2 linked regions of the Candidatus Pseudothioglobus singularis PS1 genome follow. The protein of the gene in region 2 interacts with the protein of the main gene of each other region in a pairwise test. Links are inferred from orthologs where the notes say so. Each region holds a gene or a part of one and is shown on either strand. Other genes may lie near its edges. The genes, in order: rpe and eno.

Region 1 (7,820 bases), 1.2 Mb from region 2 along the record:
AGTAAACAGGATGATTAGGAAGGTTCCAGCCAACAACAGTGCCCATGCTCATTAAATACGAACCACGGTGATGATAAACCACGCCCTTGGGCTTACCTGTTGTTCCAGAGGTGTAGCTAAGTGAGAGCGGGCTCCACTCATCGCTGGGCATTGTCCAGCTATAAAGAGGGTCTCCATTTTTAACAAGAGATTCATAGTCTATTGCTTCACTGGAGACGTCCGGCTGTGAGCTGGCAAAAGAATCATTTATTACAACTATCTTTGGACTAACTGAGGCTATAGCTAGTGCCTCTGAGGCAACACTATAAAGCTCTCTATCAACAAAGAGCATTTTTGCATTGCTATCATCAAAAATATAAGCGATAGTTGGAGCGTCAAGCCTGATATTTATCGTGTTTAGAATTGCACCCGCCATAGGAATTGAAAAATGTGACTCAAACATTTCTGGTGTATTGAATGCGAGCACTGAAACGGTGTCTCCTGGCATGACACCATGACCATTTAGACTGGAGGCAATTCGAACACACCTCTCTCTAGATTCTCTCCAGGTATAAGACCTATTTTCATAGAGAACAGACTGATGCTCTCCGTAGATATCTGCAGTTCTATGTAAAAAAGAGATAGGAGTAAGGGGTACAAAATTAGCAGGATTTTTATTCATAGCCTTAACTGTTAATTTCTTAGAGTAACGCCATTATCTAGCATGGACACAATTCTTGCTTGAGTTTCTTGAGTTTGCGCAAGAGTGATAAAAGAAGAGCGCTCAGCATCTAAAATTTCCTGTTCAGAAAAAACAGTGCCTGCTGGGCAGTCACCTCCAGACATTATTCGGCCAATCTCGGTTCCAACAGTGACATCATGCGGTGTAAGCATTCCTTTTTTGTTGTTAACCTCAAGCCATTCTAGCATTTCTTTGAAGTGCTCAGCGCCTGATAAGGCAAGTGGGCTCCTTTGGCTAGCTTTTTTTGTGTCGTCAAGTTTTGAAAGGGCAATATTTAAAATTCGATCACGATTCATCTGAAATACATCATCAGCCCTTCGCATAGCTAATGCATCAGCCTCTTGAGGCGAGTTAGCTTTTCTACCCAGGCCTATATTCATAAATGATTTCCAAGCCCCTTTTTGCGTATCGTTTAATTTTTCAGTCCATCGATAAAGCATTTCTTTACACCCACCTCCTGCTGGCACAACTCCAACAAAAGACTCAACTAGGCCCATCACAGAGTTGGCGTGGCTTACTACATGGTCAGCATGCAACACAACTTCAAATCCACCTCCGATAGACATACCCACTGGCGCAGCAATAACAGGAAGTTTCGAGTCTCTCATTTGAAGCATTGTATTTTGAAAATAGGTAAGAAAGGCATCAAGCCCATCGAAATCATTTTTTTCAAAGCATTCTCTAACACTCCAAAGGCTAACACCACAAGAAAAATGCTGAAAGTCATTGTGTACTATTACACCTCTAAGTCCTTTTTTCTCTGAGTAAGTAACTGCTTCAGAAATCATATCTAAGCTTTGACTGTCAAGTGCATTTGCTTTTGAATGAAACTCGACTATGGCCGCACCCTCATATTCAAACCAACTAGCAGACTCATTAACATTGATGGGCACTAGTGTTTGTCTTGCTTCAGAGAACCTAAGAACACCTTTTGGCCTAACAATTGGGCTAAGCTTTCCAGATGGAGATAGAACACTTAAGACTGAATTGGTAGTATTATAAAACTTATTGTTTAAGCTACTTAAAAGGAAGTCAGGTACATCTTTGCCGCTTTTTTTAAGCCTGTTGACCAAGTAATCGATACCTATCTCATCAATAAGTTCAAATGGCCCTTTAACCCAGTTATAGCCAAGCTTCATAGCATCATCAATTTGGGCAAGATCTTCAGTAACTTCTGGCACTAATGAGGCTGCATAGCATAAAGTCTCAGAGAGAACCTCCCAAATGAAGAGGCCGTATTTACTTTCATCGCTGATAATTGCAGTTACACCAACTTTTTCCGCCTTTTCCAACAAAGGTGTTTTCAGTCTCTCATGATCAACATAGTCTCCACTTAAAAAGTCGATAACCTTTTTTTCATCTCCAGCCTGCTTATAAAAACCCTGTTCATTTTTATTCCCAGTTTGGCCATTAGCAATCATGTTAGAGACGAACTCTATTGGCGATGCGAATTTATGAAAAGCATCGTTTTCGGGCAAGATATTTTCCAGGCTTTTTGCAACATCAGCCATAAGGTCGATGCCAATCAAGTCATAAAGTCCAAATACTCCAGTTTTGGGTAAACCAAGGGGCCTTCCAAAAAAAGCATCCGCTTCTATTGGGGAGAGATTATATTTAAATGCCTTATGAAGGGCGCACTGAATTGCAAAAACACCAACTCGATTTGCAAGAAAGCCAGGCGTATCGAGACAAGGGACAACCCCCTTTCCAAGCATCGTTTCACAAAATACATCAAGTGTGTCCATAACGTCTTGTCTAGTTTGCTCACCTCGAACTAGTTCTAGAAGTCTCATGAAGCGAACTGGATTAAAAAAATGAGTAATTGCAAAACGCTCACAAAAGCTTTTTGGCATGCCTTCAGTCAGAAGACTAATCGGAATAGTAGAGGTATTAGAAGTGATTATAGTAGAGTCTTTACAGCTTTCATTAAGCTGCCGATAGAGCGCTTGTTTTATATCAAGCCTTTCTACAACAGCTTCAGCAATCCAGTCACAATTTTTGAGTTCATCAAAATGATCTCTGGTGTTTCCAAGATTAATAAGCTGTTCGGCCTCTTTGCTCATAATCCCTGGCATATCTGGGTCTTTGAGCCTTTGAAGGCCTCTCTCCGCCAAGCTGTTAACATTATCGCTATCAGAAGGAAGATCAAGAAGCCACACCTCTATGCCAGCGTTTGCTACTTGGCCAGCAATACCAGCCCCCATTGTTCCGGCGCCAATGACGCCAACTTTTTTAATTTTATTCATGAGCTTGTTTTTAAAATGAATGTTTTAATAGCATCTAAAGTACTCTTTGGCGACTCTATAGGGAGCATATGTCCAGCACCAGAAATGGTTGTTGTCTTTGCACCCAGCAGCTCTGCTAACTCTAGTCCAAATTTGTAAGGAGTATTTTTATCTTCAGTTGCCAGAATTACATTTGAGGGCACTTTAATTGCTTTTGCACAGTTAGCTCCATTTTTGTAGTTATTGCAAGCCAAGAGGTCTTCAGCTAATGGATTCTTTGACATGATTTGTCGTCCAATACCTATCGGCTGCATTCCAGGAATGGCACTACTGCCTGAATGAGATAGAGATCCAAAGCCCCATTTCAAAAGCATCTCAGCAGCTTCTTCCGTATTTTTTTTGGCAGTTTCGACTAGAGACTCGTTAACAGGAATTGCCGAGGCGCTAGCAACTGCTGTTAGGGATTTTATCTTTTCTCCCAGTAACGTTGCAGCTTCTAAAGCAACAAGAAAGCCCTGAGAGTGACCTACAAGATGTACAGATTCTGCACCAGAATGATTGATAGCTTTCACAAGCCATTTACCCATGCTCTCTATTGACTTTAGGGGCTCTCCTTCTGACAGGCTGTGACCTGGAAAGTCAGGCGCAAATACTGAGTAACCATGAAAGGCAAACCATCTTGACTGAAGAGCCCATGATCTATGATCTAGCCCACTTCCATGAACAAAAACCACTGTCGGTTTTTTTGGGTCAAAAGCACATCCTCCAGTTGCTGCAAATATATTTACTCCCTCAACAACAATGTTCATTATGAAGTTGTCTTTTCTACTGCCTTAAGGCCGATTTTAAAATCATTAATAATATCTGAAACAGACTCTATTCCAACTGAAACTCGAATTAAGTCAGGACTAGTGCCTGAAGCCTTCATCGCTTCATCATCAAGGCGAGAGTGAGTTGTGCTAGCTGGATGCAAAACCAAAGTTCTAGAATCACCAACATTTGCTAAATTTGAAGATAATTTAAGAGCATTAATGAATGCTGCTCCACCCTCTCTTCCTCCTTTAACACCGAAGCATAGCATTGATCCAGCACCATTAGGGAAAAGTGCTTTTGCAATTTCATAGGTAGGATTTTCGGGCAAGTCAGGATGATTAACCCACATAACTGCGGATTGCTCAAGAAGCCATTTTGCAAGTTTTAGCGCATTTTTTACATGTTGATTCATTCGCAGACTAAGGGTTTCAATTCCTTGGAGAAGTAAGAACGCACTATGAGGACTCATTGCAGGGCCAAAGTCACGCATAGACTCAGCTCTAATTTTCATTGAAAGAGCTGACGGTCCAAACTCCTCCCAGAAGTTTATTCCATGAAATGGCTCGTATGGAGTAGTGAGGACAGGGTGTTTCTTAGAGGAGCCCCAGTCAAAAGCTCCGCCATCAACAATGACTCCTCCAACGGCAACACCATGACCCCCCATCCACTTAGTCACAGAGTGAACTACAACATCAACGCCATGATCAAAAGGTTTACAAAGGATAGGCGTTGAAAAAGTTGCATCAACTATGAGCGGCAAGCTATTTTGATGAGCTATTTTTGAAATTTTTGGAAGATCTGAAACCTCAAGCCCAGGGTTGCCAATCGATTCACAAAAAATAAGTTTTGTATTTTCTTGAATGGCAGATTTAAGAGCTTTTTCATCATTAATAGAAACAAAAGTGCAATCAATGTTAAACCGTTTAAGTGTGTGTTTAAGAAGGGTCGCTGTTGACCCATAAATTTGTGAGGCGCTTACAATATGATCACCAGCTGAACATAAGCTTACAAATGTTACAAACAGGGCGCTCATTCCAGAAGCCGTACAGATTGCTCCAACGCCCCCTTCAAGTGCAGCAATTCTCTGTTCTAAAACAGCCACTGTTGGATTAGTCATACGGCTATATATGTGACCACCTTTTTCTATGTTAAAGAGTGCAGCGGCATCATCTACAGTTTCGAAGACATAAGATGTTGTTTGGTAAACCGGGACGGCGCGACTACCAAACGAAGGGTCTGGTTGATACCCAGTGTGAAGCGAAATAGTTTCAGGCCCAAAAAAGGAAGACTTACCCATAAGCAATAGTTTTAGAAAACAAACCAATATTTTCTCACAACTAATTGTAGAGTTGTTTTGAAATTACGCGAATTTACTTTCGAAAATTGAAAGCTTTAAGCGAATAAAAAGCTACTTTGCTAAAGCCAGCTCTGAGCGCATTTCATCAATTGTCGCTTTGTAGTTTTCAGTATTAAAAATAGCAGACCCTGCAACAAATGTATCAGCACCGGCAGAGGCTATTTCTTTAATGTTGTCAATCTTAACTCCGCCATCAATCTCAAGCCTTGTTGCCAGGCCATGAGAGTCAATTAGTTTTCTGACAGCTTTTAATTTTTCTAGAGTATGAGGGATAAAAGATTGTCCTCCAAAGCCTGGATTAACGGACATTAGCAGCACCATATCGAGTTGTTCAATTGTATGCTCTAGATAGTGAAGAGGTGTGGCTGGATTAAAAACTAGTCCAGCTTTACAGCCGCTTTCTTTAATCAGGCCAATCGTACGGTCAACATGATCTGAAGCTTCAGGATGAAAGGTGATATACGAGGCGCCAGCACTAGCAAAGTCAGGGATGATTCTGTCCACAGGTTTGACCATGAGATGGACGTCAATTGGTGCAGTTACACCATGGCTTCTTAACGCTTCACAAACTAAAGGGCCAATTGTTAGATTGGGTACATAATGATTGTCCATCACATCAAAATGCACTATATCAGCACCCGCAACTAAAACGTTATCAACCTCTTCGCCAAGTTTGGCAAAATCTGCAGAGAGAATTGAAGGCGCAATAAAATTGTCTTGTTTCATGATTATCTCCGTTACTCAATTAAAAGGTTTTGGCCAGACATCTCAGCGGGTTGTTTAATGTCCATGAGGGCTAAAAGTGTTGGTGCCAAGTCTGCAAGTGTACCAAGATGTGGCCCCAGTAGTGAGGCTTTCTTTTTTCCAATATAAATTAATGGCACTGGATTTGTGGTGTGAGCAGTATGGCTCTTCTGAGTATTAGAGTCAACCATCTGCTCTGCATTTCCATGGTCAGCAGTGATCAAAATCTCAGTAGCATTCTCTGAGGCCACTTTGTATATTTTGCCGAGACAATTGTCAACCGCTTCTACAGCTTTAATAGCAGCATCTAGATTACCAGTATGGCCAACCATATCAGTATTGGCAAAGTTACATACAATTAGCTTATATTTGTTTTCTTCTAGCGCAGAAATAAGATTATCGGTAAGCTCATATACGCTCATTTCTGGCTGAAGGTCATATGTTTTGACATTGGGCGATTGAATGAGCCTTCTATCTTCTCCAGGCAGGATTTCTTCCTCGCCACCATTAAAGAAAAAAGTAACATGAGCATATTTTTCTGTTTCAGCAATCCTTAGTTGATTGAATCCAGAGCTAGAGACACAGTCACCAAGGGTATTTTTAACTGAAATTGGCGGATAAGCACACTCTAGATTAAGGTCTTTTTTATATTCTGTTAGACAAATAAAATTGCACTTCACAAAATGTTTTCGGCTAAACTCATCAAATGCTCTAGAGGTAAGAGCAAGCGTTATTTCTCTTGCTCTGTCTGCTCGGTAATTCATAAAGATTACAAGGTCATCTTGATTGATTTTAACGGCCTCACCAATTGATGTTGGAGCTATAAACTCATCATTTTCACCTAATTTATATGCCTGTTGAATGGCCTCTATTGCGCTCTCTGAAGAGCGCTCAGCCTTCTCTCCAGAAATTAAATCATAAGCCTGAGCAACCCTCTCCCATCTGTTATCTCTATCCATTGCATAAAAGCGGCCAACTACTGAGACGATTCTTCCAACATTTGTTTCTGAAATTTTAGATTCTAGTTGTTCGATATATTTTGAGGCGCTGTTTGGCGGGGTATCACGACCATCGGTAAAGACATGAAAATAAACTTGGTTACAGTTTTTTTGTTTGGCAAGCTCAAGTGCTGCAAAAATATGATTTTGATGAGAGTGAACGCCGCCATCCGATAATAAGCCAAGAATGTGGACAGCTTTATTGTTTTGAGACGCCAGCTCTAGAGCTTTACAAAGAGTTTTATTGTTAAAAAATTCACCAGAGTCGATGTCATTGTCAATTCTAGTAAAGTCTTGTTCAATAATTCTTCCAGATCCAATTGTTAGGTGACCTACTTCAGAGTTTCCCATTTGACCTATAGGCAGACCAACGCTTTCTCCGGAAGTTCCAATAAGTGTATTAGGATAGTTTTTTATAAAGAGATCCCAGTTTGGCGTTTTTGCTAGAGCAATAGCATTATTTGCAGAATTACTTGAATAGCCCCATCCGTCAAGAATTAGAAGTAATTTTGTATTTTTCATTTGTGAGGACACTTAAACATTAAATAAGAAGTGAACAACATCTCCATCTTTAACAACATATTCTTTTCCTTCAGAGCGTAACTTGCCAGCGTCTTTAGCTCCTTTTTCGCCCTGATTTTCTATAAAGTCATTGTAAGAGATTGTTTCAGCGCGAATAAAGCCCTTTTCAAAGTCTCCATGTATTTTACCTGCGGCCGCTGGCGCAGAATCTCCAATATTAATTGTCCAGGCCCTAACTTCTTTGGGCCCAGCTGTAAAATATGTGTGCAGTCCAAGGAGCTTATAGCCCGCTTTGATTAAGCGATCGAGTCCAGACTCAGTCTGTCCCATTTCGTCTAAAAAACCTTGTTTGTCTTCCTCTTCAAGTTCTGCAATTTCAGCCTCAATATCTGCACACACCGATACAACTTGGCTTCTCTCTTTGGACGCATAATTAGTCA
Region 2 (3,262 bases):
TTTGGCATAGATATTGAGTATATCTCTCATATGTATTGTTCCAATAATATTGTTTTCTGATCCTTCAAAAAGAAGTAGACGGTTGTGTTGAATTCGTTTAAATTGCTCAAATAATTCTTCATCATCATTGGCATCGGCACTAACTAACTCATGGTGCGGAATCATAATATCCTCAACTTTAACTTTTTCAAGATCAATAATATTGAGCAACATGCTCTGATAATTCTTTGACATTTGCGATTTTGAATCTTTGACAGCCATTCTGAGCTCTTCAGAATTTAAAATATCTTTACTAACATTTTTAAGTCCAAGTAGCTTTAAAATAAATTTAGAGATGATCGATATTAGATAGATTAGAGGCTTGAAAATTTTTATCAGTATCTCTAATATCCAAGACGCAGGTAATGCAATTTTTTCAGGATTTTTGGCTGCAAAAGTCTTTGGCGTATTTTCTGCAAATACTAGAATGACCAAAGTCAGAACTAATGAGGCAACGATGACTGAGCCCTCTCCAAATAATTTTAAAGAGAGAAGAGTTGCAATACTTGCTGCAAGTATGTTGACAAAGTTATTGCCAAGTAAAATACCTCCAATCAAGTAATCAATTTTGTTTAGAAGTTTCTCTACTCTTTTGGCTTGAGCATTATTCTTTGCACTTAGAGCTTTGAGTCGATAGCGATTGAGCGCCATCATCGAAGTTTCTGATGCGGAAAAGAATGCCGAAGCAATAATAAGAATAAAAAGTATAAAACTTAGCCAAAAAGTCGACAGTGATTCCAATCAGTCACCCAAAATAGTCAATGAGGTTATATTTTAACCTTAAATCAACTTAATGGACTAAAACAAGCAGGTATGCCTACTATCGTAAATTATCAAAAGCATTAAGGCCAGGATAGACCGCCATGCTTCCTAATTCCTCTTCAATCCTGAGAAGGCGATTATATTTCGCTAATCTGTCAGAGCGAGACAAGGATCCTGTTTTAATCTGACCACAACTTGTCGCAACTGCCAGATCAGCGATTGTTGTATCTTCAGTTTCACCACTTCTGTGCGACATCACACACGTGTAATTTGCCTCAAGCGCCATCTTCATCGCGTCAAACGTTTCAGTAAGCGTACCAATTTGATTTACTTTAATAAGTATTGAGTTTGCGATATTATTATCAATTCCTTTTGCAAGAATCTCACTATTAGTTACAAAAAGATCATCACCAACCAGTTGAACAGAATTTGCCAATCTATGAGTAAGCATTTCCCAGCCCTCCCAGTCATTTTCATCCATACCGTCTTCAATTGAGATAATTGGGTATTTTTTGACCCATGATACAAGATAATCAACAAACTCACTATTTGTTAACTTTAAACCTTCTGATTTTAAATTGTAAGTTCCATCTTTATAAAACTCAGAGCTTGCTGCATCAATGCCAATAAAAATATCTTTTCCAGGAGTATATCCAGCACTTTTAATTGCCTTAATAATGACCTCTAGCGCTTCTTCATTAGATTTCAAATCAGGTGCAAAGCCGCCTTCATCACCCACAGCAGTATTAAGCCCTTTTTTATCAAGGACAGCTTTTAAATGATGAAAAATTTCAGTGCCATACCGAAGCGCCTCTTTGAAGCTGGGAGCACCTGCCGGAATAATCATAAATTCTTGAATATCAACACTATTATTGGCATGTTCACCTCCATTAATAATGTTCATCATTGGAACAGGTAATTGAAAAGAATTTGAAAAATTAAATGAACGAAATAAAGATTGGTTTTGGGATTTAGCATTTGCCTTGGCGCACGCAAGAGATACTGCTAGTATTGAGTTTGCACCAAGTCTGGATTTTGTTTCTGTGCCATCTAAATCAATCATTGTCTGATCAATCATTTTTTGGTTTGATACTTCTAAATCTTGAAGAGCAGAATTTATCTCGGTATTTATAAATTTAACTGCTTTAAGAACGCCTTTACCAAGGTAGCGATTTTTGTCACCATCTCTAAGCTCTAAAGCCTCTCTTTGGCCTGTTGAAGCTCCTGAAGGGACGATGGCTCGACCAACAATGCCATTAGTTAAGGTTACATCAGCTTCAACAGTAGGATTTCCTCTTGAATCTAATACTTCACGCGCATTAATTTTTTGAATCTTCATCTTGAGATTTGTAAGTTAAAAAAAGAAATTTTATAGTTGGACAATTGATTCTTTGTTACAAATTGTTTCAGAGTTAATCAAAGAATGATTTCATTTTACCAAAAAATGAGTCAGACTCAGGGTGATGCTTGGCCTCACAAGAGTTTGAAAAGTCTTTTAATAACTTCTTTTGTTTGGAGTTTAAATTGACAGGAGTTTCAACTTTGACTTGGCACAGTAAATCACCAGAACCACTATGCCTCATTGCTGGCATGCCTTTACCTCTCAACCTAAAAAGTTTAGAGGTTTGTGTGCCTGCTGGAACGTTAATTTTTAGCTTGCCTTTGAGTGTAGGCACTTCAATTGACCCACCAAGTGCTGAGGTTGCAAAATCAATTGGAACTTCGCAATACAAATCATTCCCATCACGCTCAAATATAGCATGCTCTTTGATATGAATTTGAACATATAGATCTCCATGAGGGCCACCACGCAAGCCAGCCTCACCCTCACCACTGAGTCTTATTCGATTACCAGTGTCTACACCTGCTGGAATTTTTACAGACAGAGTTTTTTGATTCCTAACAACGCCCTGACCACGACAGGTTCCACAAGGAGATTCAATTTTTTCACCAGACCCATTACATTGATTGCAAGGACGCTGGACAGCGAAAAAACCTTGTTGCATAGTCGTTTGACCTGTTCCACGACAATTTCCACAAGTTTTAACAGAAGTTCCAGGTTTTGCGCCGCTTCCAGAGCATGTATCACAGGTATCATTTTTTGGGACTCTTATTTTGACTGTATCGCCATCAGCAGCTTGTTTTAAATCAATTTCTAAATCATATCGAAGGTCTGAGCCTCTGTTGTCTGGTTTTGAATTGCCACCACCAAAAATATCTCCAAAAATGTCACCAAAACCTCCAGCACCACCGAATGGGTTACCACCACCAAAGCCTTGTCCACCTTGTTCTACACCTGCATGCCCAAATTGATCATAGGCTGATCTTTTTTGCGGATTTGAGATAACGTCATAAGCTTTACGGACTTCCTTAAATTTTTTTTCTGCACCAACCTTGTCATCCGCATTACGATCTGGATGATATTTCATAGCAAGGCGCTTATAGGCTTTTTTTATTTTGG

What was found.
Region 1: the proteins of eno (region 2) and rpe interact in binary tests that used the Escherichia coli proteins (3 or more experiments, as listed by UniProt). The link is inferred for Candidatus Pseudothioglobus singularis PS1 from one-to-one orthologs.

Annotation. Positions count from the first base shown.
Region 1 is NZ_CP006911.1:23,928-31,747, forward strand. The notes cover bases 4,006-6,753. They hold rpe (ribulose-phosphate 3-epimerase), read right to left. Parts: upstream 5,843-6,753; coding sequence 5,168-5,842; downstream 4,006-5,167. Other genes in these bases: W908_RS00130 (O-acetylhomoserine aminocarboxypropyltransferase/cysteine synthase family protein), read right to left, coding at 4,006-5,056; gpmI (2,3-bisphosphoglycerate-independent phosphoglycerate mutase), read right to left, coding at 5,854-6,753. In the rest of the region: W908_RS00115 (long-chain-fatty-acid--CoA ligase), read right to left, coding at 1-661; W908_RS00120 (3-hydroxyacyl-CoA dehydrogenase/enoyl-CoA hydratase family protein), read right to left, coding at 673-2,967; W908_RS00125 (alpha/beta fold hydrolase), read right to left, coding at 2,964-3,755; more of W908_RS00130, read right to left, coding at 3,755-4,005; more of gpmI, read right to left, coding at 6,754-7,380; redox-regulated ATPase YchF, read right to left, coding at 7,393-7,820. UniProt on the Escherichia coli protein: Catalyzes the reversible epimerization of D-ribulose 5-phosphate to D-xylulose 5-phosphate.
Region 2 is NZ_CP006911.1:1,214,129-1,217,390, reverse strand. What follows is about bases 1-2,965. They hold eno (phosphopyruvate hydratase), read right to left. Parts: upstream 2,141-2,965; coding sequence 860-2,140; downstream 1-859. Other genes in these bases: dnaJ (molecular chaperone DnaJ), read right to left, coding at 2,214-2,965; W908_RS06175 (HlyC/CorC family transporter), read right to left, coding at 1-780. Outside these bases: more of dnaJ, read right to left, coding at 2,966-3,262. UniProt on the Escherichia coli protein: Catalyzes the reversible conversion of 2-phosphoglycerate (2-PG) into phosphoenolpyruvate (PEP). It is essential for the degradation of carbohydrates via glycolysis.